One region of the Streptomyces sp. NPDC057702 genome, then DNA from elsewhere that is predicted to be linked to it. Evidence: riboswitches for the same ligand, from Rfam matches in the RefSeq annotation. Region 1 holds a riboswitch; the other holds the start of a gene.
The links. Region 1 has a riboswitch for S-adenosylmethionine ahead of thrC (threonine synthase). Riboswitches for the same ligand answer to the same signal wherever they lie in the genome.
Positions count from the first base shown of each region.

Region 2: linked by a shared signal. The riboswitch ahead of ACFVFR_RS13750 (aminotransferase class V-fold PLP-dependent enzyme) and the one ahead of thrC (threonine synthase) in region 1 are both predicted to bind S-adenosylmethionine.

Region 1 is NZ_JBHVJC010000001.1:4,830-19,217, reverse strand. Features, by position in the region: gene groL (chaperonin GroEL) at 1-702, opposite strand, end outside; gene ACFVFR_RS00080 (hypothetical protein) at 1,893-2,372, opposite strand; gene ACFVFR_RS00075 (hypothetical protein) at 2,391-2,609, opposite strand; gene ACFVFR_RS00070 (cold-shock protein) at 2,659-2,865, opposite strand; gene ACFVFR_RS00065 (MoaD/ThiS family protein) at 3,307-3,582, opposite strand; gene thrC (threonine synthase) at 3,687-5,003, opposite strand; SAM riboswitch class I at 5,021-5,159, opposite strand; gene ACFVFR_RS00055 (glucosyl-3-phosphoglycerate synthase) at 5,334-6,335, shown strand; gene ACFVFR_RS00050 (trehalose-6-phosphate synthase) at 6,517-8,259, shown strand; gene otsB (trehalose-phosphatase) at 8,517-9,347, opposite strand; gene ACFVFR_RS00040 (DUF3263 domain-containing protein) at 9,804-10,238, opposite strand; gene ACFVFR_RS00035 (extracellular solute-binding protein) at 10,249-11,508, opposite strand; gene ACFVFR_RS00030 (ROK family protein) at 12,193-13,125, shown strand; gene nagA (N-acetylglucosamine-6-phosphate deacetylase) at 13,125-14,300, shown strand.
Region 2 is NZ_JBHVJC010000015.1:53,752-68,139, reverse strand. Features, by position in the region: gene ACFVFR_RS13760 (cytochrome bc complex cytochrome b subunit) at 1-109, shown strand, start outside; gene trpD (anthranilate phosphoribosyltransferase) at 237-1,361, shown strand; SAM riboswitch class IV at 1,571-1,688, shown strand; gene ACFVFR_RS13750 (aminotransferase class V-fold PLP-dependent enzyme) at 1,953-3,440, shown strand; gene ACFVFR_RS13745 (glycerate kinase) at 3,577-4,974, opposite strand; gene ACFVFR_RS13740 (SLC13 family permease) at 5,161-6,573, opposite strand; gene ACFVFR_RS13735 (response regulator transcription factor) at 6,744-7,403, opposite strand; gene ACFVFR_RS13730 (sensor histidine kinase) at 7,400-8,965, opposite strand; gene ACFVFR_RS13725 (small secreted hydrophilic protein) at 8,952-9,281, opposite strand; gene ACFVFR_RS13720 (Lrp/AsnC ligand binding domain-containing protein) at 9,400-9,681, opposite strand; gene ACFVFR_RS13715 (rhomboid family intramembrane serine protease) at 9,678-10,511, opposite strand; gene ACFVFR_RS13710 (hypothetical protein) at 10,803-11,042, shown strand; gene ACFVFR_RS13705 (NYN domain-containing protein) at 11,061-12,479, shown strand; gene ACFVFR_RS13700 (NlpC/P60 family protein) at 13,079-14,152, shown strand.

The DNA of each region.
Region 1 (14,388 bases):
GAGCGGCAGCAGGTCCTTGACCGCGGAGATCTTGGAGTTGACGATCAGGATGTACGGGTCGTCGAGAGCCGACTCCATACGCTCCATGTCGGTGGCGAAGTACGCCGAGATGTAGCCCTTGTCGAAGCGCATGCCCTCGGTGAGCTCCAGCTCAAGCCCGAAGGTCTGCGACTCCTCGACGGTGATGACGCCTTCCTTGCCGACCTTGTCCATCGCCTCGGCGATGAGCTCGCCGATCTGGGTGTCGGCGGCGGAGATGGAGGCCGTGGAAGCGATCTGCTCCTTGGTCTCGACATCCTTCGCCTGCTCAAGGAGGGCGCCGGAGACGGCCTCGACGGCCTTCTCGATGCCGCGCTTGAGGGCCATCGGGTTGGCGCCGGCGGCGACGTTCCGCAGGCCCTCCTTGACGAGCGCCTGGGCCAGGACGGTCGCGGTCGTCGTGCCGTCACCGGCGACGTCGTCCGTCTTCTTCGCGACCTCCTTGACCAGCTCGGCGCCGATCTTCTCGTACGGGTCCTCGAGCTCGATCTCCTTGGCGATGGACACACCATCGTTGGTGATCGTGGGGGCGCCCCACTTCTTCTCAAGGACGACGTTGCGGCCCTTGGGACCGAGGGTGACCCGGACGGCGTCGGCGAGCTGGTTCATCCCGCGCTCGAGACCGCGCCGTGCCTCCTCGTCGAACGCGATGATCTTGGCCATGTGAAGTGGTCCTCCCAGGACTGGGGGTCCCCCCGGCCAGTGGCTGGGGGAGGGTGGATACTCCGGACCGCGCGCGGCGCCCGCGACGGACGGCCTGCCTGCCGAGCGGTTCCTTCCCCACCCGGCCTGCGGGCCTCACCGACCCGGTCCTGCTGTCACTCTCGACATCAGAGTGCTAACGCCAATGATTAGCACTCGACCCATGAGAGTGCAAGGCCGCTCCACGGGAGCGCCGACGGGGAGTGACCGCCCGGGACCCGGCGGGAGCAGGGCGTGCGGCCCGCCGGCGCCCCCGGAACGGGCGCCGGCGGCGGCGACCCGCACCCCGCGAGGACGTTCGCGAACGGGGCCGGCGACCGGGCGCGCCGGCCCCGGACCCCGCTCCACCGGGGCGAGCGCGCGAGGGCTCAAGGCCGGGGCGACCGACGCGGAGTTCGCCCCGCGCGAACCCTTCCGCGAGCGGAGCCGGGACAGGTGTCGGCGGCGGGCGACGCTCCGGAGGACGCTGACGAAGGGGCCCGGGAGCCGGGGCGCACGGGCCGCTTCGCGGCATAGCCACGGGGGCTCGCGGGGCGGGCGCGCGGGCGCGTCGTCATATGTGTTCGCTCTACGCGATCGCAACGACAGGGAACGGTCGCGGCGAGGTCAGATCGAGGTACGGAACGTCGCCCGGGCCCGCTGGGGGGCGCCCGCCCGGGTCGCGGAGCCCGGGCCGAGCGAGCGCCGTACCCCCGCCGTACACGAGGTGGCCACGCCCCCGGCGCGAGCCGGCCCTCCCATCCGTACGCCAGCGACCCGCCACGCGGGCGCCAGCGCGCCCCGAGCGCCGCACCGGCCGGCCACCACCACGCGGTACGCGCCCGGCCGCCCAGCGGCGATTGGACCGGACCAAGACCGTCGCACGGAGGCACCCGGCCCGACCGAGCGGAAGCGGCGAGGCCGTCCAGGCCAGCCCGACCAGGACGCCCGAGCCCCCCGAGCGATCACCCACACCGTCCAGAACGCGACGACCGACCGAAGCGAAACAGTCGGCCCGACCGGCCCCGTCACACCAGCCGGACCAACCACGTCGGCGAGACCGGCCAGACCGGCGAGGCCAACCGTGTCGGCGAGGCGAGCCGGGTCGGCGAGGTCAACCGGGGCGGCGAGATCGGCCGTGTTGGCGAGGCGAGCCAGACCAGCGAGGTCAGTCACACCAGCGAGGCCAGCCGGGCGGCGAGATCGGCCGGCGAGGCGAGCCGGGTCGACGAGGTCAGCCGGGTCGGCGAGGCGAGCCAGACCAGCGAGGTCAGCTGGGTCGGCGAGGCCAGCCGGGTCGGCGAGATCGGCCGGGCCAACCAACCCATCCCGAGCGGCGAGGTCAGCCAGACCGGCGAGGTCAGCCATATCAGCGAGGTCGACCGGGGCCGGCACCTCGGCCAGACCAGCGAGGTCAACCGGACCGGCGAGGCGAGCCGGGTCGGCGAGGTCAACCGGGGCGGCGAGATCGGCCACACCAGCGAGGTCAGCCGGGGCGGCGAGGCCAACCGCGTCGGCGAGATCGGCCACACCAGCGAGGTCAGCCGGGGCCGGCACCTCGGCCAGACCGGCGGGGTCAACTGCGGCGGCGAGGCCAACCGGGGCGGCGAGCTCAGCCGGGGCGGCGAGCTCAGCCGGACCAGCGAGGCCAACCGGGTCGGCGAGGTCAGTCACACCAGCGAGGTCGACCGGGGCCGGCGCCTCGGCCAGACCAGCGAGGCCAGCCAGGTCGGCAAGATCGGCCAGACCAGTGAGGTCAACCGGGTCAGCGAGATCGGCCGGACCGGCACGGTCAGCCAGACCGGCGAGGTCAGCCATATCAGCGAGGTCGACCGGGGTGAGGTAGTCGGAACGGCCAGGCCGGCGAGGCCAACGCGAAGGGCCCGCACCCCCCTGCCGAGGGTGCGGGCCCTTGTTCACGCTGCAGTCGGTCGGCGCTCAGCTGCCGGCCACGCGGACCATGTCCGCCTGCGGCCCCTTCTGACCCTGCGAGATCTCGAACTCGACCCGCTGGCCCTCCTCAAGGGTGCGGTACCCGTCCATCTGGATCGCGCTGTAGTGGACGAACACGTCCGCACCACCGTCGACCGCGATGAAGCCGTATCCCTTCTCCGCGTTGAACCACTTGACGGTGCCCTGAGCCATTCCTAACTCCCCTATTGCTGGCCCTTGCGCAGGACCGCACTCCGCGGACCCGGGTCAGACCTCACCCCTGAGAACCCCTGACGAATGGAAAGGGGACCCCTGGGGCGTGCGCCGGAACGCGTCGACCGCCGCTGAATGTATCTGCCCAGATGCCCAGAGCAACAGGTCAATCGGACGAGAATTCTGGGCACGCGTCATCGGCGATACGGGGCGAATTCCGGCGATTACCGGTCAAGTCGGGCCGGACATGGCGGGAGTAAACCGGCAAAACATGTCCACGCTTCGCGCACATTTTGACGGGTTCCCATATGCGGTCCACACACGGGCCCGTGAGGCGGAGAGGAGATCACTTCAACTCTATCGCGGTTCTAAACATGGAATTGCCCCGTCCACTTTCCGGTGGACGGGGCAGTTCCGGCAGTTCGCGGCGGAGCGGGTCGGTCAGCCGCCGGCGACGGCGGGAATGATCGAAATGCCCGCACCGTCCGGGGTGACCGTTTCCAGTCCGCTACTGAATCGCACGTCGTCGTCGTTGACGTACACATTCACAAAGCGGCGCAGCTTGCCCTGGTCGTCGAGCACGCGGGCGGCGATGCCCTGGTGGTTCTTCTCCAGGTCCGCCAGCACCTCGCCGAGGGTCGCGCCCTCGGCGCTCACCTCGGCCTTGCCGTCGGTGTAGGTGCGCAGAATGGTCGGAATGCGAACGCTGACGCTCATGTTGGGGTCACCTTCGTGGGAGAACGGGGAGAGCTTGCTGGTCGCGGCGGTCGGGCCGGGCCGCCGTCGCGGGCGCGACCGACGGCCTGGCCGACGCGCGGGCCTCAGCCCGCCAGGCCCGCCGCGCGGAACGCGTCGAGGCTCGGCTTGATCGTCGCGGTGGGCCCGGCCGTGGGCGCGACGGCGTCCAGCGTCTTGAGCCCGTCACCGGTGTTGAGGACGACGGTGGTCAGGGTCGGGTCGAGCTGCCCGGTCTCGATGAGCTTCTTGGTGACACCCACGGTCACGCCGCCGGCGGTCTCGGCGAAGATGCCCTCGGTACGGGCGAGCAGCTTGATCGCGTCGACCACCTGCGCGTCGGTGACGTCCTCCACCGCTCCCCCGGTGCGCCGGGCGATGTCGAGCACGTACGGGCCGTCGGCCGGGTTTCCGATGGCCAGCGACTTGGCGATGGTGTCGGGCTTCACCGGGCGCACCACGTCGTGCCCGTCCTTGAAGGCGCGGGAGACCGGCGAGCAGCCCTCGGCCTGCGCGCCGAAGATCTTGTACGGCTTGTCCTCGACCAGGCCGAGCTTGATCAGCTCCTTGAGCCCCTTGTCGATCTTGGTGAGCTGCGAGCCGGAGGCGATCGGGATGACGATCTGGTCGGGGATCTCCCAGCCGAGCTGCTCGCAGATCTCGTAGGCCAGCGTCTTGGAGCCCTCGCCGTAGTACGGGCGCAGGTTCACGTTGACAAAGCCCCAGCCCTCGCCGAGCGAGTCGCCGATCAGCTCGCTGCAGAAGCGGTTGACGTCGTCGTAGGTGCCCTCGATGGCCACCAGCTCGCCGCCGTAGACGGCGGCCATGACGACCTTGCCCGCCTCCAGGTCGTGCGGGATGAACACGCAGGAGCGGAAGCCGGCGCGGGCGGCGGCGGCACCGACCGCGCCGGCCAGGTTGCCGGTGGAGGAGCAGGAGAGCGTGGTGAAGCCGAAGGCGCGGGCGGCCTCGACGGCGACGGCCACGACCCGGTCCTTGAAGGAGTGCGTCGGGTTGCCCGAGTCGTCCTTGACGTACAGGCCGCCGGTGACGCCGAGCTCGCTGGCGAGTCGGTCGGCCTGGACGAGGGGGGTCAGGCCCGGGTTCAGGTTGGGCTTGGCGGCGACGTCGGCGGGCACCGGCAGCAGCGGCGCGTACCGCCAGATGCTGTTCGGGCCGGCCGCGATGCGCTCGCGCAGCGCCTCCGGGTCGCCGGTCGGCAGGTCGTACGCCACCTCAAGGGGGCCGAAACACAGTGCGCAGGCGAAGATCGGACCGAGGTCGAAGCGCTCGCCGCACTCGCGACAGGACAGCGCGACGGCGGGGCCCAGATCGACCGAGCCGGTGGAAACGGCGGGGTCAGCGGGGGTGGTGGTGCTGGTTTCGGTGACTTGCACAGCCATGGAGGCGAGGCCCTTTCTCCTCATCTTCCTCGCGACGCATCTCGTCACGAGACGGAATTGGCACCTTCCCGGCCGGGAGCCTCGCTTCGCGAGAAACCGACTGGAGGGTTGCCGGGGCTTCAACGGGCCGTATCCCTCTGCCCCTCTGGATGAGCGGTATGGCACCGGCTCCTTGGAGCCAGGCGTTTGTTGGCGTGATGACCCCGGCATGCGACGGTCATCCGCGTTGTTCAAGACTGTAACCGAAGGTTGGAACCCTGGAGGGGGTCGTCCAAACCACGAGATGAACGTAACATCGAGCGCCGCCCGGCGCGCAAAGGAGTCACGCACGTGCTGGAAGAGGTGGAGCGCTGGCTGAGCCGACGGTCCTGGTCCGCCGCCGACCGTCCGCTCGACGTGCTCCTGACGGCGAAACGGGCCACCGGCACCCGCGTCAGCGTGGTGCTGCCGGCGTTGAACGAGGAGGCCACGGTCGGCGCGATCGTCGCCGCGATACGTCGCGACCTGATGGGCCCGGCTCCCCTGGTGGACGAGTTGGTGGTGCTGGACTCGGGATCGAGCGACCGCACCGCCGAGGTCGCGCGGGCGGCGGGGGCGCGCGTGGTGCACCGCGACAGCCTGCTGCCCCGGGTGCCGACGGTGCCGGGCAAGGGCGAGGTGCTGTGGCGCTCGCTGTTGGCCACGGACGGCGACATCGTCTGCTTCGTCGACGCCGACCTGCGCGACTTCTCCACCACCTTCGTCTCCGGGATCGTCGGCCCGCTGCTCACCGACCCCGAGACGCAGTTCGTCAAGGCGATGTACGACCGGCCGCTCCAGCTGTCGGGGCACCCGGTCGAGCCGGACGAGGAACCCGGCGACGTGGTGGGTGGTGGGCCCGCCGGACAGGGCGGTCGGGTGACCGAACTGGTGGCCAGGCCGCTGCTGAACCTGCACTGGCCGCTGCTCGCGGGGTTCGTCCAGCCGCTCGGCGGCGAGTACGCGGCGCGCCGGTCGCTCCTTGAGCGACTGCCGTTCCCGGTCGGCTACGGCGTGGAGATCGGCCTGCTGGTGGACGCGCTGCACACGGTCGGACTCGACGCGCTCGGCCAGGTGGACGTGGGCGTACGCCGCCATCGCCACCAGGACGGCCAGGCCCTGGGCCGGATGGCGGCGGCCATCTACCGCACCGCCCAACTACGCCTGGCCCGTGGTCACTTGGTGCGCCCGCAGCTGACGCAGTTCACGCGTGGCGCGGACGGCGGATTCACCCCGCACACGTACCCGGTGGACACCGAGGAACGCCCGCCGATGATCGAGATCCCGGAGTACGCGGAGCGCTGGGCGGCCTGAGACGACGCGGGCGGTCGGGGGTCGTGCGGCGCGCGGGGGTCGTGGGTGGCACGGGGCGGGCGCGGCGTACGGGAATCGGCGTAGCGGGAGTCGTCGGGCGGTCGGGTGGTGGCCGGGTAGGCGGGTGGGGCGGGATGCGTCCGCACGTTTGAGCGGTTCCGGTCCTGGCTAGGCTCGCCGCATGGTCCCCGCGTACCCCGCACAGGACGCCGCCGACTCCGCGCGAGACGCCGACCCAGGGCCCGGTGCCCTGGTGCTGGTCGCCTCCAACCGCGGACCCGTCTCGTACGCGCTGGCGTCACCCCCGCCCCGTTCGCCATCGCGAACCGCACCCGGTGGCTCCGACGCCGCGAGCGCGCCCGAGCCCCGGCCGTCCCCCCGTTCCGCCGCGTCCCCCGAGCCGCCCGCGTTGACCGCCCGGCGCGGCGGTGGCGGGCTGGTCTCCGGCCTCTCCGCGATCGGCGCGGACGCCCAGGCGGTGTGGGTGTGCGCCGCGCTCGGCGACGGCGACCGGGAGGCGGTACGCCAGGCCGCCGCCCGGGCCGGCGCGGGAGCCGGCGACGGGGCCGACACCGCCCGGAGCGCCGCCCCGGACGCCGCCGGCGGCCGGGCCGGGGCGCTGTTGGACACCGCGGACACCGGTGGCCAGCGGGTGCGGATGCTGGACATCGAGCCGGAGGTCTTCGCCGCCGCGTACAACGGCGTGGCCAACTCCGTGCTGTGGTTCGTCCACCATCTGCTCTACCAGACGCCGCTGGAGCCGTCGTTCGACGCCGACTTCGCGCGCCAGTGGGCGGCGTACGAGGCGTACAACGGGGCGTTCGCGGACGCGCTCGCGCGCGAGGCCGCGCCGGGGGCGGCCGTGCTGGTGCAGGACTACCACCTGACGCTGGTGCCGGCGCTGCTCCGGGAGCGCCGCCCTGACCTGCGCATCGGTCACTTCTCGCACACGCCGTGGGCGCCGCCGGACTACTACCGGATGCTGCCGGACGACGTCGCCGAGGCCGTGCTGCGCGGCATCCTCGGCGGCGACCGCGCCGGCTTCCTGACCGCGCGCTGGGCCGAGGCGTTCGCGGACTGCTGCGCGCGGGTGCTCGGTGCCCGCGTCGGGCGGGACACGGCCTCGGGCGAGCTGACGGTGGAGCTCGACGGCCGCACGACCCGGCTCGGGGTGCACGGCCTGGGCGCGGACGCGGAGTTCCTGCGCGCCCGCTCGCGCGCGGCCGACGTGGCCGAACGCCGGGACGCGCTGCGCGCGCAGATCGACGGCGGCCCGACCGGCGCGGACGCACCGGCCGCCGGCGGCGTCGAGGGAGGCGAGGGTGGGCGGAAGGTGATCGTCCGGGTCGATCGGACGGAGCTGTCCAAGAACATCGTGCGCGGCCTGCACGCCTACCGGCGGTTGCTCACCGACCGGCCGCAGTGGCGGGAGCGGGTCGTCCACGTCGCGTTCGCCTACCCCTCCCGCCAGGACCTCGCGGTCTACCGGGAGTACACGCAGGAGGTGCGGCGGGTCGCCGAGGAGATCAACGAGGCGTTCGGGACGCCCGGTTGGCAGCCGGTGGTCCTGCACGTCAAGGACGACTTCGCGCGCTCGCTGGCCGCGTACCGGATCGCCGACGTGGCCCTGGTCAACCCGATCCGGGACGGCATGAACCTGGTCGCCAAGGAGGTCCCGGTGATCTCGGAAGCGGGCTGCGCGCTGGTGCTCTCGCGCGAGGCGGGCGCGTACGCGGAGCTGGGCGAGGACGCGCTGACGGTCAATCCGTACGACGTGGAGGCGACGGCCCGCGCCCTGCACGAGGCACTCTCGATGGACCCCGCCGAACGCGCCGCACGCACGAAACGGCTGGCCAAGGCGGCGACGGCGCTGCCGCCCCGGGAGTGGTTCCTGGCCCAGCTACGCGCCCTGGGCGCGACGTAGCGCGGGGCGCTCCGCCGAGGCGGTCGCCCACCCGCCTCCCACCGTGGACGCCCGCCGCCCCCTGGTGCGGGGCGGCCACGGCGTTGTGCGCGGCGTCCCCGTCGGCTGCCGGCCCGGGCCCCCTCGCACGCGGGCCCGGTCGAAGGGGGGCGGGCCCGATGGCTGGCCAGCCGGACGGGGGCCGGCCCGGACGGGGTGGGGCGCTCGATGGTCGCCTGGCCGGGTGGCCGGGGTGATCGGGCGGGCGGGGGAAACGTTCAGCGCAGGGCGTCGGCCAGGGCCGTGAGGAGGGCCACCACGCCGGGTGGGCCGTCCACGACGAGGTCGGCGCGCTCGGTCAACGCGGTGACCTCCGTGCTGCCGCTGCCCACCAGCACCCCGGGCTGGCCCGCTGACCTGCGGCGTTCGATCGCGTCGAAGGCGGCGAGGTCGCCGAGGTCGTCGCCCGCGTACAACACGGCCTCCGCGTCCACCTCGGTGACGAACGACGTGAGCGCGGTCCCCTTGTCCACGCCGGGCGGGCGCAGCTCAAGGACCAGGCGGCCCGGCTCGACGATGAGGCCGTGCCGGCGGGCGAGCCCGGCCAGGGGCTCGCGCAGCGCCTCGAACGCGGCCTGTGGATCGACGGCCCGACGCGTGTGGACGGCGATGGCGCGGCTCTTGTCCTCGACCCAGGCGCCGTCGGCCCCGACGGCGCGGGCGAGCACGGCCGGCAGCTCGGCGCGCGCGGCGGCCACCCCCGGCGGCGGCTCGGGGGCGTGCAACCCGCCGGTGGCCGCGTCCCAGCGCTCGGCGCCGTAGTGGCCGAGAACGACCAGGCGCTCCAGGCCGGGTACGCCGGCGAAGCCGCCGTAGCGCACCGCGACCTCGGCGGGGCGGCCGGTGAGGACGAGGACCGTGCCGACCAGCGGGGCGATCGCGGCCAGCGCGGGCACGGCGGCGGGGTGGGCGCGGGCCTGCTCCGGGTCGGGCACGATCTCGGCGAGCGTGCCGTCGAAGTCGAGTGCGATGACGGCCCGTTCGGGCCGGGCGAGCAGCGCGGCGAGGCCGGCGCGGCCGGCGGCGGTGGCGGGGACGGGAATGCCCATACGACCGACCCTACCGGCGCGCCCCGCCCCCGTCGCCGGTGCCGGACCAGCCACCACCCACCACACGCTTTCGGCCGCCGCCCCGTCACGGGCCCGACACGCCACGGGGCGCCCCGCGCACCACGGGGCGCCGTGCGCACCACGGGGCGCCGTGCGCACCACGGGGTGCGGTACCCCACGCCGCGCGGTGCGCGAGGCCGACCCGCGCGAGACAGGACACGCCCGCCGGGGCCGACCCGCGCGGGAACGGGACACCTCCGCCGGAGCTGAACCGTCCGCCGGAGCCGGGCCGTGCGCGGGGACCGCCGGCGTCCGGGTGTGCGGCTCGTGTCGGAGCGGTGCCGTATCCGCCCGGCCAGGTGACCGGGTCAGGGCCGGCCGCGTCAGGACGGGTGAGTCAGCGGCTGCCGGGTCAGGGCCGGCCGCGTCAGGACGAGTGGGTCAACGGCTGCCGGGTCAGCGGCGGTCGCGGCGGTCGTCGCGGAGCCGTCGGAGCCGGTGGACCGTCACCGGGTCGTGCCGTAGGGCGCGCGGGTCGTCGAGGAGGGCGTTGAGCACCTGGTAGTAGCGGGTCGGGGACATGCCGAGCCGCTCGCGGATGGTCCGCTCCTTCACACCGGGCCCCGGCCAGCCACGGCTCTCCATGGCCAACACGGCGGCGTCCCGCGCGCAGAGCGTGTCGCCCTCGCCGGGCGGGGAGCCCGGGGACGACCGACTCGGCTCACCGGCCTCGTCGGACTCGGCGGCCCCGGCGGTCTCGTCGGCCCCGGCGCGCGCACCCGCACCCGTATCAGCGCCCGCGTCAGCGACCACGCCCGCGTCAGGGGATATCCGCTCCGACGCGGGGCGGGGCGGGTCCGGAGTGGGGTCGGGCTCGGCGGGGTGGGTCACGCCGGCCAACCTAACGTTCCTCGTTCTCCGTGGCGTCGGCCGTGCGCTGGATCTCCCCGAGCACGGTCGACGGGTCGCCGCCCTTCAGCACCATCGTGCCGACCGACTCCCGCAGGGACTCGTTGACCTTGGCCCAGGACGTCTTGTCGAACGGGTAGAACTGCGCGGTCTCCAGCCCGTCGAGGAAGCGCCACATGCTCTTGTACTCGTCGTTGCGGCGCATCGTGGCGGAGGCTTCGCTGGTGACGGGCAGCAGCCGGTACTTCGCGGCGAAGGCCACGACGTTCGGCTCGCTGTAGACGAAGTCGAGGAACTGACCTATCTGCTTGCGGTGGCCGTTCTTCTTGAACGCCATCATCCAGTCGGCCACGCCCATCGTGGTGGCCGAGAGGCCGTCGCGGCCGGGCAGCGGGGCCACGTCGTACTCCAGGCGGTGCCCGACGGCCTGTTGCATGAGCGTGGGGTGGCCGTTGAGCATGCCGACCTCACCGCGCGTGAAGGCGTTGAACGCGTCCTGCCGGTTGAGGGAGCCGGGCTTGCGGGGGCCGGTGAGGCCCTTGCCGACGAGTTCGTCGCGCAGCCACTCCAGCGTCGCGACGTTCTCGGGCGAGTCGAGCATGTAGCTGCCGTAGCCGTCGGTGTAGCCACCACCACCGCTGAGCAGCCAGATCAGGGTCTCGGCCTGGGCTTCCTCGCGGCCGAAGGGCAGCGCGTACGGGTACTTCACACCGATCGCCTTGAGCTGCTCGGCGGCCGTCTGGAGCTCGTCCCAGTCGGTGGGTGGCTTGGCGATGCCCGCCTCGCCGAAGAGCTTCTTGTTGTAGAAGAGCAGCCGGGTGCTGGCGCCGAACGGCATCGCGTACTGCACCCGCTTGACCTCGCCCGCCTGTGTGATGGCGGAGGGGAAGGACGCCTGGGTGCGGATGGACAGGATCTGGTCGGCGCGGTAGAGCATGCCCTTGGCGGCGAAGTCCGCGTACGTGCCGAACTGGACGAGATCCGGGGTCTCGTCCTTGTCGATCATCTCGGCGACCTTCTTGTCGATGTCGGTCCAGCTGAAGACGTTGACATCGATCTTGATGTTGCCGTGCTGGGTCTCGAAGGCCCGCGCCAGGTCGCCCCAGTAGTTCAGGGAGCTGTTGGTGCTGGTGTCGCCGTAGTCGGCCGCGACCAGCTTCAGCCGTACGTCACCGGAGCCCGAGCCGGCTCCGCAGGCGGCCAGCGCCGGGGAGACCGCCGCCGTGGCGGCACCCGCCGCCGTCAGACTCAAGAACCGCCGCCGCTGCACAACCGGTACCCACCCTCACGCTCTGCTCGTCTACCGGAATCTGCCGGAGTGTCACTCTCCGACACGAGTTGCGAGTCTCCCCCCGCAACCCCCCTGAGGTCTACACCACACCTGGTCTCGCTTCGGTATCACCTGTGGCCACTTCCGCGTCACCCACACCAGCTACGGCGACCCGGAACACGTCACTCCACGTGGCGTCGCCGGGCCCGCTCAGACTAAGCACGACCACCCTTCGCGAGGGGGCACCACCCCCCACGAATCCGACCACCCGCCCACGCCATACAGGTTGATTTCCGGGCCATTCAGGCGCTTCGCCCCGGCACCGTGTGCGGTCTCACAGATCGTTTACCGGCCTCCGGCGCTCAGCCCGTACGCCGGTCGCCGTTCACGGGCCGGTCGCCGCCCGGCCCGCGCCCGCCCCTCGCCCGGCCGGTCCGCGCCCGCCCGACCGACCGGCCGTCGGGCCCGCGCCACGCGTACGCCCACGGGGTGTTCGGGCGAGAACCGATGACCGAACGAAGGGTTCCGGTGCCCGAGCGGGTGCGTTCGGGCACGCTTTCGCGCACCCCGAAAACGGCCGACAACCCGTGCGGCGACAGGGCGCGACACTCCGCGACGGCGAAGTGGCCTAGACCTCTAGCGGTGAATCGCGCGAGACTATCCCGCGTGAAACACGTCATCGCCCTCGATGTGGGCGGCACCGGAATGAAGGCCGCCCTGGTCGGGGCGGACGGCGAGCTGCTGCACACGGCTCGGCGGCCGACGGAACGCGAACGCGGACCGGACGCCGTGATAGCCGCGATCCTCGACTTCGCGGCCGAGCTGCACGCCATCGGCACCGAGCGGTACGGCACCCCCGCCGCGGCGGCCGGCGTCGCCGTGCCCGGCATCGTCGACGAGACCGCCGGGGTCGCGGTGTACGCGACCAACCTGGGCTGGAACAACGTGCCCATGCGCGCCCTGCTCTCCGAACGCCTGGACGGCGTGCCCGTCGCGCTCGGCCACGACGTGCGGGCCGGCGGCCTGGCCGAGGGGCGCATCGGTGCCGGCGAGGGCACCGACCGCTACCTGTTCGTGCCGTTGGGCACCGGCATCGCCGGCGCCATCGGCATCGACGGCCGCGTCGAGGCCGGCGCGCACGGCTACGCCGGCGAGATCGGGCACGTCGTGGTGCGCCCCGACGGTCCGGACTGCGGCTGTGGCCAGCGCGGTTGTCTGGAGACCCTGGCGTCGGCCGCGGCCGTCAGCCGGGCCTGGGCCACCGCCGTGGGCGCCCCGGACGCGGACGCCGCCGACTGCGCGAAGGCCGTCGCCTCGGGCGACCCGCGCGCGCTGGCCGTCTGGCAGGAGGCCGTGGACGCGCTCGCCGACGGCCTGGTCATCGCCCTCACCCTGCTCGACCCGCGCCGGCTGATCATCGGCGGCGGGCTCGCCGAGGCCAGGGACACGCTGTTCGTGCCGCTGCGCGCGGCGGTGGCCGAGCGGGTCACGTTCCAACAGCTCCCCGACATCGTCCCGGCGGCGCTCGGGGACACCGCCGGTTGCCTGGGCGCCGGTCTGCTCGCCTGGGATCTTCTCGCTACGGAGGTATCCGCCTGATGGCCGAACGAACATCTCTCGCGGGCGCCCGCGTCGTCCTGCCCACCGGAGTCGTCGAGTCCGGTGTGGTGACGGTCGCGGACGGCCACGTCGTCTCCGCCGGTCCCGCCGGCCCGGACGCGGCGGGCGCCGGCGGGGGCGAGCACCTCGACCTGCCCGGTCACTGGGTGGTCCCCGGCTTCGTCGACCTGCACGTACACGGCGGCGGCGGCGCCTCCTTCTCCTCCGGCACCACCGAGGAGTCGCTGCGCGCGATCGACACCCACCGCCGGCACGGCACCACCACGATGCTCGCCTCCACCGTCACCGGCGACCTGGACGAGGTGGCCCGGCAGGCCCACGTCCTGTCCGAGCTGGTCCAGCAGGGCGAGCTGGCGGGCGTGCACTTCGAGGGCCCGTTCATCTCGCCGCACCGCTGCGGGGCGCACGAGCCGACCCTGCTGCGCGACCCGGACCCGGCGGACGTGCGCAAGCTGGTCGACGCCGCCCGGGGCACGGCGAAGATGATGACGCTGGCGCCCGAACTGCCCGGCGGCCTGGACTCGGTACGGCTGCTCGTGGACGCCGGGGTCGTGGCGGCCGTGGGCCACACGGACTCCACGTACGACGCGACGCGCGAGGCCATCGAGGCCGGCGCGAGCGTGGCCACCCACCTGTTCAACGCCATGCCCTCGCTGCTGCACCGCGCGCCGGGCCCGGTGGCCGCCCTCCTGGAGGACGAGCGGGTCACCGTCGAGCTGATCAACGACGGCACGCACCTGCACCCGGCGACGCTGGAGCTGGCCTTCCGCAGCGCGGGCGCCGACCGGGTCGCGTTCATCACCGACGCCATGGGCGCGGCCGGCATGGAGGACGGCATCTTCCCGCTGGGCCCGATGAAGGTCGAGGTCAAGGACGGTGTGGCGCGCATCAGCGAGGGCCCGACGGCCGGTTCCATCGCGGGCTCCACGCTCACCCTGGACCAGGTCTTCCGGCGCGCGGTGACCGTCGACGGGCTCAGCGTGGAGCAGGCCGTACGCGCCCTGTCCGCCACCCCCGCACGGGTGCTCGGGCTCACCGACCGGATCGGCTCGCTCGAGGCGGGCAAGGACGCCGACCTGGTGGTGCTCGACGCCGAGTTCGCGCTGGTCGGTGTGATGCGCCGGGGCGCGTGGGTGATCCGGCCCGCGAGCTGAGCCGCCGCGCGCCCGCCCCGGCCGACCACCCCCCGGCCGAGGACGCGCGCCAGGCCGCGCCCCGTGGGCGCCGGCGCGAAGAGCGGGG
Region 2 (14,388 bases), on a different contig from region 1:
GAAGCTGCGCGTCAAGCTCTCCAAGGGCCTGTACGGCGAGGACAACCAGATCGCCAAGCCGACCGTCGAGGAGTACAAGGAGATCACGAGCGGCCACGGCCACCACTGATCCCACCTGATCACCCGCTGATCGCCACAGCGAAGAGTCCCGTCCAATGTCTGGACGGGGCTCTTCGTGGTTCCCGGCCCTCGATAGGCTGGCATCACACCCAAAACCACCACCAGGAGCGTGGACCATGAACGTTGTGACCCCGGTAGGCGGCGACAGCGCGACGGCCCACACCTGGCCGGGTATCCTGCGCACCCTCCTCGCCGGCCAGGACCTGAGTGCCGACGCCTCCGCCTGGGCGATGGACCGCATCATGCGCGGGCAGGCCAGCGACACCCAGATCGCGGGCTTCGCGGTCGCCCTGCGGGCCAAGGGCGAGACGGTCGACGAGGTCGCCGGCATGGTCCGCACGATGTACGAGCACGCCAACCTCATCGAGGTGCCCGGGCCCACCGTGGACATCGTGGGCACCGGTGGCGACGGGGCCAAGACGGTCAACATCTCCACCATGTCCTCGATCGTCGTCGCCGGCACCGGCGCTCGGGTCGTCAAGCACGGCAACCGGGCGGCCTCCTCGGCCAGCGGGGCGTCCGACGTACTGGAGAAGCTCGGCGTCAACCTGGACCTGACGCCGGCACGGGTGGCCGAGGTCGCCGAGGAGGCGGGCATCACCTTCTGTTTCGCCGTCAAGTTCCACCCCTCGCTGCGGCACGTGGCGGCGGCCCGCCGCGAGCTGGGCATCCCCACCACGTTCAACTTCCTGGGGCCGCTGACCAACCCCGCCAAGGTCACGGCCCAGGCCACCGGCGTGGCCGACGCCCGGATGGCGCCGATCCTGGCCGGCGTGCTGGCCGGCCGCGGGTCCAGCGCGCTGGTCTTCCGTGGCGACGACGGCCTGGACGAACTGACCACCACCGCCACCTCACGCGTGTGGGAGGTGCGCGACGGGGCCGTGCGCGAGCAGACCTTCGACCCCCGCGACGTCGGCCTGGAGATGGTGCCCGTGGAGGCCCTGCGCGGCGCCGACGCCTCGTACAACGCCGACGTCGCCCGGCGACTCCTGGCGGGGGAGACCGGACCCGTCCGGGAGGCGGTGCTGCTCAACTCGGCGGCGGCGCTGGTGGCCCTGGACGGGCTGCGCGCGGAGTCGGCCGCGGAGTCGGCCGGCCGCTTCGAGGTGGGTGCCCCGGCGGCCGAGTTGCCGCCGCTTCCCGACCGGATCGCGGCGGCGTTGGGCCGCGCCGCCGAGTCCATCGACTCGGGCGCGGCCCAGCGCACCCTGGACCGCTGGGTGGCCGCCAGCCAGGCGTAACCGCGACAGGATCAGGTCAGGGCGCGTCCCCGCGCGGGGGCGCGCCCTGGCGTTCTTCTGCCCGCCGTACGCGCCGTTCCGCGCTGGTCACGGGGGTGTGCCACGAGGGCTCGGGGTGGGCGCGGAGTGGCTGGTTCGATGCCCTGTTCGGGCCGGGTGGGGGAGGGCGGCGTTTGCGGTGGGGCCAGGGTGTGGCATGATGCTTCGCAGGTCACGAGTGACAGCGATTCAGGCCCCGGCCCGCTGTCCGGCAACCCTCCGTCCGTGGCGGGGTGCCCCGGGTGATGACCAGGCCGTAGGCAGCGAGGTCTACGGCAAGCGCGGACCCCTCCGCACTCGTTTCGAGTGAGACATCCAGGGGTCCTGGTGGTCGAGGGAGAAGCTCCGTGAGTCAGCGAATGCGCTAGGGCCCAGCGGCCCCTGTTCCTCCTCCGGTTCTCTCCGGATGTTCCGGCCCATCCTCCGTGCCCTTCGCCGGGCGCTTCCCGGGCCGTTTTCCGCACCTGTCGACGGGTCACCCGTCAGCCGTGCGTTTCCCAAGCCCTGATGCTTCCCTTCGTGTGAAGCCCTGCCCTGCCGGGAGATCTCGCCATGTCCACGCGCCCCTTCGCCGCCGCCCCCACCGCCTTCGCCCCCGCCACCACGGACGCCCCCGGCGCCACCGCCGAGGTCACCGCCGCCGGCGCGGCGCCGGCCGAGCCCGCCTGTGACGCCGTGGCGGAGGCGGCGCCGCTGCCCGTGCTGGGCGACGAGGTGCGGGTTCCGCTGGTCACCGGGGGCGAGGTCACCTACGCCGCGCTCGACTACGCCGCCAGCGCCCCCGCGCTGCGCCGGGTGTGGGACGACGTCGCCGCGTACGCCCCGTACTACGGCAGCGTGCACCGTGGGGCGGGCTACCTCTCGCAGCTGTCGACCGACCTCTTCGAGACCAGCCGCGCGGACGTGGCCGCCTTCCTCGGCTGCCGCGAGGACGACCAGGTCGTCTTCACCCGCTCGACCACCGATTCGCTGAACCTCCTGGCCGCCGTGCTCCCCGCCGGCACGCGGGTGTTCGTCTTCGAGACCGAGCACCACGCCGCGCTGCTGCCCTGGGAGCGGCAGGAGGGCGTGAGCGTGACCTACCTCAGCGCGCCCCGCTCGCCCGCCCAGGCCGTGCGGACCCTGACGGACGCGCTGGCCGAACGGGCCGCGTCCGAGGGGCCCGCGCTGGTCTGCGTGACCGGCGCCTCGAACGTCACCGGCGAGCTGTGGCCGGTACGCGAACTGGCGGCGGCGGCACACGCGCACGGCGCCCGGATCGTGCTGGACGCGGCCCAGCTCGCGCCCCACCACCCGGTCAGCGTCGCCGAGTTGGACGTGGACTGGATCGCCTTCTCCGGCCACAAGCTGTACGCGCCCTTCGGCTCCGGCGTGCTCGCCGGCCGCGCGGACTGGCTGACCGAGGCCGAGCCCTACCTCGCCGGCGGCGGCGCCAGCCGCACCGTGACCCGCGCCGAGGACGGCGGCGTCGACGTGGCCTGGCACACCACCGCGGCCCGGCACGAGGCGGGCTCCCCGAACGTGATCGGCGTGTACGCCATCGCCTCCGCCTGCCGGGCGCTGACCGAGGCCGGCTTCGACACGCTGGTGGCCCGCGAGCAGCGGCTGATCACCGCCGTACGAGAGGGGCTCGCGGACGTTCCGCAGGTGCGCTTCCTGTCGCTGTTCGGCGACGACGCGCCCCGGGTCGGCGTGCTCTCCTTCGTGGTGGACGGCTGGAACAGCTCGCACTTCGCCGCCGCGCTCTCCGCGGAGTACGGCATCGGCGTACGCGACGGCCTCTTCTGCGCCCACCCGCTGGTGCGCACCCTGCTGGACAGCGAGCCGACGGAGCCGGGGGAGTGCGGCGCGCCGGACCAGGCCACGGGCGGCTCGGGCGCGCTGAACGCGATCCGGGTCAGCTTCGGCGCCGGCACGCCCGACGAGCACGTCGAGCGGTTCGTGCGCGCGGTACGCGAGCTGGTGAGCCAGGGCGCCCGTTGGAGCTACCGCACCGAGGGTGGCCGCTGCGTGCCGGACCGCGGGGCGGGCGCGCGCTGACCCGTCGGCTTCCACCTGCCCGGCGCGCGAGGTCGCCGCACTCGGCCGGGGCGGCTCAACTGGCGTGGGGCGCCGATCCGTCGCGCTCGGCCAGCCCGTAAGCCGCCCCCGCGCCGCTCGTGGCGGAGCCCGGGTCTCAGCCCGACGCGAGGGCCGGCCCCGGCAGCGGGGCGGGCCGAGCCGGGGGCGGCGGACAGGCCGGGGTGCCGGCCAGCCGGGTGCCGATGAGGATCATCCGCAGGGCCGCCTCCGCCGCGTCCGCGAGGAACTCGCCGCCCCGGCCCAGGGCTTCGGCGAGCGCCACCGGCCTGGGCAGGATGCCGTGGTAGGCGTCCACCCCGGCCCCGCGCACCTCCCGGGCGCCCTCGCCGATGGTGCCCGCGAGGGCGAGCACGGGCCGGCCGTGCGCCGTGGCCCGGCGCGCGACCTCGGCCGGGATCTTGCCCCGCGTGGTCTGCCGGTCGAGCGCGCCCTCGGCGGTGACGACGAGATCGGCGCGGGCCAACCGGGCGTCGAGGTCCAGGCCGTCCAGGAGGACGTCGAAGCGGGGGAGCAACTGCCCGCCGAGCGCCGCCAGTCCCGCGCCCAGGCCGCCGGAGGCACCGGTTCCGGGCCCGTGGCGCAGATCGAGTCCGGCCGGGGCGGGGTCGACGGATACGAGGCTCAGCCGTGGCGGAGCGAGCGCGGGGTGACCCGGAGCGTGCCCCGTCGGGTGGCCGGTGGTCTCGCGGCCGGCCCGGGGCCGGCCGCGGGCACGCCGGGCGAGGCGGGGCTCGTGGACGTCGCGCGTCAGCACCAGGGCCCAGCGGTCCAGCGCCGCCGACAGCTCCTCGACCTGTTCCGGGGTGGCGCCCTTCTGCGGGCCGAAGACCCGGGCCACACCGTGCGGACCGGCCAGCACGTTGAACGGGTTGCAGGCCACCTGGAGTTCGACGTCGGCGAGCCGGGGATCGAGGCCGCTCGCGTCGATCCGGGCCAGCCGGGTCAGGGCCCGGCCACCGGGCGGGAGCTCGCGACCGTCCGCGTCCAGCAGTCGGGCGCCCAGCGCCTGGAGCGCGCCCGCGCCGCCGTCGGAGGTGCCCGAGTCGCCACAGCCGACCAGGACGCGACGGGCCCCGTGGTCCAGCGCGGCCCGGACGAGTTCGCCGACGCCGCGCGTGGTGGTGGCGCCCGGGTCGCGCCGGCCGGGTGGCACCAGGGCCAGCCCGGCGACGGCGGCCATCTCGACCACGGCGGTACGCGCCCCGTGACCCGCGCGGGCGCCGGGGCCGAGCAGCGCGAAGTGGGTGGGCACCGGGTCGCCGACCGGCCCGGTGGCGATGCGGTGGTGCAGGGCGCCACCGCTGGCGGCGGCCAGCGCCTCGGCGGTCCCCTCACCCCCGTCCACCAGCGGTATCAGGTCGGTCTCGGCATCCGGTACGACGCGCTGCAGCCCCTCGGCGATGGCCTCGGCGGCCTCGCGCGCGGACAGCGACTCCTTGAAGCCGCTGGGGGCCACGGCACAGCGCAGCGGGCGGGAGGTGTGGGCGTTCATGGTGCTCCGTGAGTGCGGGTGCGGGTGGGTGAGGTGGGACGAGGGATGTCGGCGGCGCGGCGGCCGGGGCGTGGGGTGACGGGAGTGGCGGGGCGCGGCGCGGTCCCGGTGTGACGCCGGAGGGCGAGGGCCGGCCTGGTGCGGGGGGTCGGTGTGGCGCGTCACCCGCCCGGGGCGGGGCGCGGGTCAGAGTGGTACGCCGAGGAGGGGCCAGACGGCGAGGGCGAAGACCAGGACCAGGGCCGCCGTCAGCGGGGCCAGGACCAGGGAGAGGCGGAGCAGGTCGCGCGGGGTGTAGGTGGGGGTATCCGGCAGGCCCGCGTACAGGGCGACCGGTTTGGCCGAGGCCGGCAGGGTGTGGCAGAAGCCGGCCGCCGCCGTGGAGGCCAGGGCGGCGGCGACCGGGTTGACGCCCGCCTCGCCGGCGGCGGCCACCACCAGCGGGACCAGCACGCTGGAACGGGCGGAGCGGGACTGGAGGACCAGGTGGGCCGCCGTGCTGACCGCGACGACCACGCCCAGGAACAGCCAGGGCGGTACGCCGTCGCCGGGCAGGCCCGACACCAGCCAGCGGGCCGCGCCGGAGGTGGCGAGCGCGATGCCCATGGCCATGGTGGCCGCCATGAACAGCAGCAACGACCACGGCACGGTGCCCAACGCGTCCTTGAGCCGCACCGTCCCCAGCGCCGGCGAGGTGGCCACCAGCGCGCCGATCAGCGCCACGACGGCCGGCGGCACCTGGTGCAACGGCTCGGCGCACCACAGCAGGACGACCGTGCCGAGCAGCAGCGCGCAGCGGGCCTCCGCGGGTGTCAGCGGGCCGCTCACCGGCTGCGGGGTGTGCTCCCGCAACTGCTCGACGGTGATGCGTACCGGCCCCTCGCGGTCGGCCCGCCGCGTCGTGGTCACCAGCACGACCTCGGCCGCGAGATGAGCGGAGGCGACCGCGAGCGGCAGCCCGAGCAGCAGCCAGCGGGCGAAGCCGATCTCCTCGCCGGTGCTCTCCCACAGCACCGAGACGGTGATCAGGTGAGCACCGGCGCCGATCAGGGTGGCCACGGCCGAGAGCAGGATGACGGTGGGGAAGAGCAGCGCGAGCATCACCACCACGCGCTTCCGGTCGGCCAACACCCTGGCCAGCGCCAGGAACACCGGCAGCGCCAGAGCCGCCCGGCCGGAGGTGGCCGGGATGGCGAAGGCGGTGGCCACCAGGGCGGCCGTGGTGAGGTGGGCGAGTTGGCGTACGCTGCGCGCCCCGCTCACCAGGAACGCGGCGGCCCGGCCGGCGAGCCCGCTGCGACCGACCGCCGCCGCCAGGACGAAGGCGCAGATCAGCAGCCACACGGTGGCGTCGCCCAGGGTGCCGAACAAGGTCTCGCCGCTGATCACGCCGGTCACCGTCAGGGCCAGCCCCGCACCGAGGGCGACGTAGGTGTCGTCGATCGGGGTGGCGATCCAGGCGCAGGTGGCGAACGCGAAGACGGCCAGGGTGATCCTGGCGTCGACGGCGAGCCCGGGGAGGTTGCCCGGCACGGCCAGCACGGCGCACGCGCTGAGAGCGGCGCACCAGGCGGCGGCCTGACGGTGGGTGAAGGTCACTCCGTCAGTCTCAAAAGCGCCGGTGAGCCGCTGATGAGCGCGCGATGAGAGGAACTTCATGCGACGCCCGGGGCGCGCGCCGGATGGGTGTCGGGTGCGCGCGAACCCCCGACCCGGGCGCGGCCCCGGGCTCGCGCGGGGCGTCGGCGACGGGTGCCCCGGACCGTCGGTCAGGGTAGCCGGTAGCCCATGCCGCGCACGGTCTCCACGCGCGCGGCGCCCAGCTTCCTGCGCAGGGCCCGGACGTAGACGTCCACGATGTTGGAGCCGGGATCGAAGTCGTAGCCCCAGACGTGGGAGAGGATCTGTTCGCGCGAGAGCACCTGGCCGGGGTGGCGCAGGAACAGTTCGAGGAGGACGAACTCGCGCGCCGTCAGGTCCACCGACCGGGCACCCGAGCGGGCCCGGCGGGTGCGCAGGTCCAGCGTCAGGTCCCCGCTGCGCAGCACCGTCACCTCCGGGACCCGGGCGGCCGTGCGCAGCCGCAGCCGCACCCGGGCCAGCAGTTCCTCGAACCGGAAGGGCTTGGTCATCCAGTCGTCCGCGCCGCCTTCGAGGCCGGCCACCGTGTCCCGTACGGAGTCGCGCGCGGTCAGCACGATCACCGGGGTGCTCACCCGGTCCTCGCGCAGCCCGCGCAGCACGGTGAAGCCGTCCTGGCCCGGCAGGCCGATGTCGAGGATGATCAGGTCGAAGCCGCCGGTGCGGGCGTAGTCGGCCGCGGTGTCGCCGTCGGCCGCGATGGTGGTGACGAAGCCGCTGGCCCGCAGGCCCTTCTCGACGAAGGCGGCGATACGCTCCTCGTCCTCGGCGATCAGGATGCGCTTCATCGCGGGGTCTCCTCCCACAGCAGGACGAAGGTGGCGCCGGCCCCGTCCCCGGGCTCGGCCGGGGACGGGCGGCGGGTGGCGGCCCCCGGGGCGGGGGCGGCAGGGGCCGTGGGGGCGGGAGCGTGCCAGTCGCCGGGGCGCAGTTCGACGCGGCCCCGGTGGCCCTCGGCGATGGCCTTGACGATCGACAGGCCAAGGCCCGCGCCGCCGCCGTGACTGTCGGTGGCCGCCCCCGGGCCGCGCGCGCCGCGCCGCGCGGTGCCCCGCCGGAACCTCTCGAAGATCAGCTCGGCGTCCTCGGGTCGTACGCCGGGCCCGGTGTCCGCGACGTACAGCTCCACCCGGCCCGCGGCGCGCCGGGAGCCGATGCGCACGCGCTGGCCGACCGTGGTGTGCTGCACCGCGTTCTGCGCGAGCTGCACCATGGCCTGGGTGATGCGCTGGGCGTCCAGCCACGCCTCGCCCTCGGCGACCTCGGTCAGCTCCCAGCGGCGTTCGCCCAGCGTGCGGGCCTTGACGAAGACGTCGGCCGTCAGCTCGGCGAGCTGCACCGGGGCGGGCGTGACGAAGTCGGGGCGTTCGGCCTTGGCCAGCAGCAGCAGGTCCTCGACGATGCGGCTCATCCGGTCCAGCTCGTCGGTGACCAGCCGGATGGTCTCCTCGCGCTCGGCCGCCCCGTGCGGGCCGGTGTGCATGAGCTCCAAGTGGCCGCGCACGATGGTGATGGGGGTGCGCAGTTCGTGCCCGGCGTCGTCCACGAACTGGCGCTGGGCGCCGAACGCCCGCTCCAGCCGGTCCAGCATCGCGTTGAACGTCTCGGCGAGCGCCGACACGTCGTCGCGGCCCCGCACCAGGATGCGCCGGGTCAGGTCCTGCTCGGTGAGCTGGGCCGCGGTGGCGCGCACCAGGCGCACGGGGGCCAGGATGCGGCCGGCGACCACCCACCCGATGCCGCAGGTCATCAGCAGTGCGACGCCCGAGATGGCCAGCAGGGTGCGGAACACGTCGTCGGCCCGCTCCTGTTCGCGGTCCGCGTGGAAGGCCACCACGAAGGTGCCCGTGGGGCCGGCGCCGCCGGGCCGGATGGCGACCTTGGCCCAGCGCACCTCGCCCGCGGCCCGGTCCAGGGTGCCGGTGCTGCGCTGCGAGCAGGCGATTGCGGCGAGCGCCGCGTCGTCGCGGTACAGCGGGAGGTCGACGGGGACGGCGCGCTTCTGCCGGACCACCGAGGGCGGCCTGGAGTCGTGGACCAGACCGAGCAGTTCCTCGTAGGGGTCGGCGTACTGCCGCTCCAGGAAGACCTTGAGCAGCCGGCGCGGCTCGGTGAACGGGGCGCCGGTCCGGGGGTCCCGTCCGCGCTCGACGAAGTGGGCGAACTCCCCGGCCTCCTGGGCGAGCAGCTCCGTCGTGCGCTCCTCGACGTCGCGCAACAGGATCGAACGGGTGGTGGTGGCGACGGCGGCCAGCGCGACGGTCATCACCAGGAGCAGCCACAGCAGGATGCGTACCCGGGCCGAGACGCGGCGGCCCGGGGTCGGCGGCGCCGCGTCAGCCGTCGTCACCGGGGCCGTCGTCGCGGTCGTCCGCGCCGTCGTCGTCGCGTTCGGCGGTGTCGTCTGCGGTGTCATCGGCCATGCCGTCGGTCGCTGGCGGTGGGGGGACGGCCTCGTCGCCGGGGGAGGCGGGGGAGGTGCGCGCGGGCGGTGGCGCGGGGGGTGAGCCGGTCGGGCCGGGCGAGGGGGAGCCGGACTCCAGCTCGACCTTCGCGGGGGCCCGGGGGGCGTCGGGGGCGTCGGTCAGCAGATAGCTGGTGACGGCGATGCCGAGCGGGATCGCGACGACGGCCGTGAGGGTGGCGAGCCGGTGGGTGAGGGGCATGGGGCCACGGTGGGCGCGCCACCCGCGAGCGGTGATGAAGACGTCATGAGGAGTTCTTCATCCGCCCTGGTCGCCTGGCCGGGTCGGGCCGCCCGTGGGTGGCCCGAGCCCGGCGGGCTCACGCGTCCAGGCCGATCGCGAACGCCGCCTCCAGGTCGTGCTGCGAGTACGTGCGGAAGGCGATGTGCGTCTCCGTCGAGGCCACGCCGGGCACCTTGCTGATCCGGCCGGGGATGACGTCCGCGAGGTCGTCGTGCTGGGCCACGCGCACCAGGGCGATCAGGTCGTGCGCGCCGGTGACCGAGTAGACCTCGCTGACCCCCTCCAGCGAGGCGATCTTCTCGGCGATCTCGGGGATCTGGTCCACGCTGGTCTTGATGAGCACGATTGACGTGATCACGGCTGGCTGTCTCCCTCGCTGGCCTGAACGGGCCCTTTCACTTTAGCCGCAGCGCGAGCCCCCGCCCCGGGGTCCGTCCCGGCCCCCAGGCCCGCTCCGGCGTCCGCGTTCGCCCGGGTGCGGGCGCCGGTCTCCTCGCCCGCGGGGGCCCCGCCCGCACCTGGGTCCGGCCGGCCGCGCGGCAGGGCCAGGGCGTACAGGAAGCCGATGCCGAAGCCGATCAGGTGGGCCAGGTAGGCGACGCCCGGCCGGGGGCCGCCGTGCCGGGCCGCCAGCCACTGGAGCGCGCACCAGAACGGCAGCACCAGCCAGGCGGGGAAGCGCAGCGGCAGGAAGAACAGGAACGGGAGCAGGCTGGTCACCCTGGCCCGGGGCAGCAGGACCAGGAAGGCGCCGAGCACCCCGGAGATCGCCCCGGACGCCCCGACCAGCGGCTGGGGGGAGTCCGCGTACGCCAGGGCGAAGCCGGCCAGCGCCAGGTAGCCGGTGACCAGGTAGCACAGCAGGAAGCGCGGCCGACCCATCCGAGCCTCGGCCAGAGTCCCGAAGACCTGGAGGAAGAGCATGTTGCCCAGCAGGTGCGGCCAGCTTCCGTGGACGAACAGCGCGGTCAGCGGGGCGAGGGCGGCCCGTGGGAGGTCGTCGGCCCACCGGGCCGGCACCACGCCCCACCGCGCGAAGTAGTCCTCCCGCGCGCGCACGAGTTCGATTCGCTCCCCGTCCGGGGGAGCGAGTCCGGCGGCCGGGCTGGCGAGAAAGAGCAGACAGCAGGCGATGATGAGCGCATATGTCAGGAGAGGGCCGTCGCGCATCGCCGCCTTCTTGAACATGTTCAGATCATCCCGTATCGCTATGAACCGCGCAGATCGCCTCGCCGGGCCCGGGGTGTCGCCGCGCACCCCACCCGGCGACCGTCAGGCCGTAGGGTTACCGAAAGCACTCCCGCAGTCCGACGGCGCACCGCGGTGGGGTCCGGGCGCTCCCGGGGGGCAGGTGGCAGTCGTACGCGGCGTACCGCGCCCGGTGCGACGCGTGTGGTCGCGGCGCACCGGGTGTACGCGGCCGGGCACAAGGCCACGTGGACCGCGAACGAACGCGTAGCAGACGTGAAGGACGACACGATGGCCGTTCCCCAGCCGACAGCAGGCACCCGTTGGCGCTGCACCCTGTGCGGCAACCTCACCCGGTTCGACGTGACGCGCTCGACCAGGGCCGTCGAGTACGTGCACCTGGACCTGGCCGGGGAGCCCAGCACGGAGGAGCGCGAGGTGGTCAGTGAGACCATTGAGTCAGTGCGCTGCCGCTGGTGCAACGCGGTCGACCAGATCGAGCTCGTGGACCGCCCGGGCGCGAGCGCCTGAGAACGGAAGCGGTGACAGGTGGTGGAGCGGACGAGCGGCCCGGATGCCGCCCACGACGCCAGCGACGCGCACGGCGTCGCGGGCGCCGACGGCCCGAGCGGCCCCGACGGCGGTGTGGGTGAGCCCGCCGAGTCGCTCGACCGCCCCCTGCCCGAGGCCGTCAGGCACCGGGTGGTGGCCCTGGTGGCCGACGCCTTCGGCGCCCTGACCGTCGGGGAACTGCCGACCCAACTGCGGCAGTACGCCCGCTTCACCCCCACCCGGCGGGCCAAGTTCGCGGGCAACGCCATGGCCGCCGCCATCGCCACCGCTCCCGCCTTCCGGCAGCGGATCGCCGCCCGCCTCCGTGAGACACAGGTCGAGCTGGCCGAGACCGTCGAGGCCGGCTCGCCGCCCGCCGCGGCCGACCCGGTGGACGTGGCGGCCCTGGCGTACGTGCTGCGGCCCACCGGCTGGGTCAAGCTCGTCGAGGCCGCGGGCGAGGAGGCCCAGCGCGCCAACGCCGAACGCGCGGGCACCCGGGCCCTGGAGGAGCTGCGTCGGCTCCGCGAGGAACTGGACCAGACGCGCGCGGCGGCCCGTGGCGACGCGGAGCGCTCGCGTGCGGAACTCGAGGCGGCCCGCAAGGAGACCGACGTCCTCCAGCGCAAGCTGCGCAGCGCGCTCAGCGACGTGCGGCGCGGCGAGGCGGCCCTGCGCAAGGCCACGAACGAGCTGGAGGCGCAGCGCGGCGCGGCGGTGGCCGAGCAGGCGCGGGCCGACGGCGAGGCGCGGCGGCTCAAGGCGCGGCTGGCCGAGACCGAGGCCGCGCTGGAGGCCAGTCGGCGCGCGGTGCGCGAGGGGCGCAGCGTGGAGGACATGCGGCTGCGGCTGCTGCTGGACACGATGCTCGACGCGGCCCAGGGGCTGCGTCGCGAACTGGCCCTGCCGCCGGCCTCGATGCGCCCGGCCGACACCGTGGACGCGGTCGAGCCCGGCAAGATGACGCCGAAGGACATCGCCACCCGCGCGCTGTCCGACCTGGACCCCGCGCTGCTCGACCAGCTCCTGGCGCTGCCGCAGGCCCATCTGGTGGTCGACGGCTACAACGTCACCAAGACCGGCTATCCGACGATGCCGTTGGAGAAGCAGCGGCTGCGGCTGCTGGGTGGTCTGGCGGTGCTGGCGGCGCAGACCGGGGCCGAGATGACCTGCGTCTTCGACGGGGCCGAACTGGCCGCCCCGGTGCTGCTCGCGCCGCCGCGCGGGGTGCGGGTGATGTTCAGCAAGCCGGGCGTGACGGCGGACGAGCTGATCCGGCAACTGGTGCGGGCCGAACCGCCGGGCCGCCCCGTGGTCGTGGTCTCCACCGACCGTGAGGTCGCGGACGGCGTGGCCAAGGCCGGGGCCCGCCCGGTGGCCTCCGCGCTGTTGCTCAAGCGCCTGGCGCGCACCTGAGGCGGTCACGCGCGCCCGTCCCGCGCCGGACGGGCCGACGTGTTCCCGCCATGCGCCCGCCGGCCTTCCGACGGGTTCGCGCCACGGGTCCGGCGCGGTGTCCGACGCTCGCCGGCTCCTGTGACCAACGCCTCGCCCGGGGCCGCCCCGTGGCGACCGCCGGCGCTCGCGCGGCGCGTCCCCACGGCGTACGCGACCGGCCGTCGGGAGCCGTCGGGGGCCGTCGCATCCGGCCTGATAGTCGCTCATCTGCCGGCATCTTCGTGGGAACCGGTCAACTCGCGTCAGAAGGCCGGCAACAGGCACATACTCATCGATCAATCGTGAGCAGTGTGTCAGCTTGGCGTCACGGATTGTGTGATGTTGGTAAAGGATGGGCTCCGGAGCCAAGTTTTTCCCCTGTGAGTTTGAACGGATCACGGCGAGGTCACTAAGGTCGGGCCCCGAACCTTCGCGCGGTTGATCACTCATCCGGAGTGGCAGCGGAGGTACCGCCGAGTCCGTCGTGCTGACCTCCCGCCCCGGAGGTCGCGTAGCGGAGCCGGGGTGAGCGACCCGTCACCCGGTAGGCGGCTGGAGGAAGAAGGAGCTCGCCCCCTGTGGCGTCCCACCGTCGACCCAAGCAGCCGAGCCGCACTCGGGTAACCGTCCTCACCGCGACCGCCGCCGCTGCCGTCGCCCTCACCTCGCAGGCCGCTCAGGCCGACCCGAAGCCGACCAAGAAGGACGTCAAGGCTCAGGTCGACAAGCTGTACGAAGAGGCGGAGGTGGCCACCGAGAAGTACAACGGGGCCAAGGAGAAGCAGGACACCCTCGAAGAGCAGGTGGACGGCCTCCAGGACAAGGTCGCGCGCGGCCAGGAGGAGCTCAACAAGCTCCGTAACGGCCTGGGCTCGATGGCCACCGCCCAGTACCGCTCCGGCGGCGTGGACCCCTCCCTCCAGCTCATCCTCTCGTCCGACCCGGACGACTACCTGGACAAGGCCTCCACGCTCAACCAGGTCACCAGCAAGCAGGCGGGCTCGCTCAAGAAGATCGCCGACAAGCAGCGCACCCTCAAGCAGCAGCGCGAGGAGGCCGGCCTCAAGCTCAAGGACCTGGCCGAAACGCGCAAGGCGCTGGGTGACAAGAAGAAGGACATCCAGGGCAAGTTGAGCGAGGCCCAGGCCCTGCTGAACACCCTGACGGCCAAGGAGCGGGCCGACCTGGCCAAGGCCGAGGAGGAGCGCGCCAACCGCTCCAACGCCGAGCGGTCCGGCCTGGGCGACTCCGAGAAGGACAGCGACAAGGGCGGCGAGACCGACACCGGCAGCGAGGCGCCCACCTCGGGCCGCGCCGGCGCCGCGCTGGCCGCCGCGAAGACCAAGATCGGCTCCCCGTACGTGTGGGGCGCCACCGGTCCCGGCTCCTTCGACTGCTCCGGCCTCACCTCCTGGGCCTACGCCCAGGCGGACGTCCGGCTCGACCGCACCTCCGAGGCGCAGGCCAACAACGGCACCCGCATCGGCCGCAGCGCCCTCCAGCCCGGCGACCTGGTGCTCTTCTACGGCGACCTGCACCACATCGGCCTCTACGCCGGCAACAACCAGGTGCTGCACGCGCCCAAGCCGGGCGCCAACGTGCGCTACGAGTCGATGGACAACATGCCGTTCCAGTTCGGCGTCCGCATCTGACGCGCATCCGACGCCTTCACTCCGGCGCCCGTGGTCGTACCCCGACCCGGGCGCCGGTGGCCTATCCCGCGCCCAGCGCTCGCCCCCCGGTGTGTCGCCGCCGGGCCTCGACCGCCGCCCACGCGGCGGTGGTTGACCCCGTACCGGGCCGGTCGCGAGCGGGCGAGGTCGTTGGCGAAGCCCTCGCGCCGGTGTCGGTCCGGCTGGTGGCACCCGACTTCCACGCCTCCGACAGC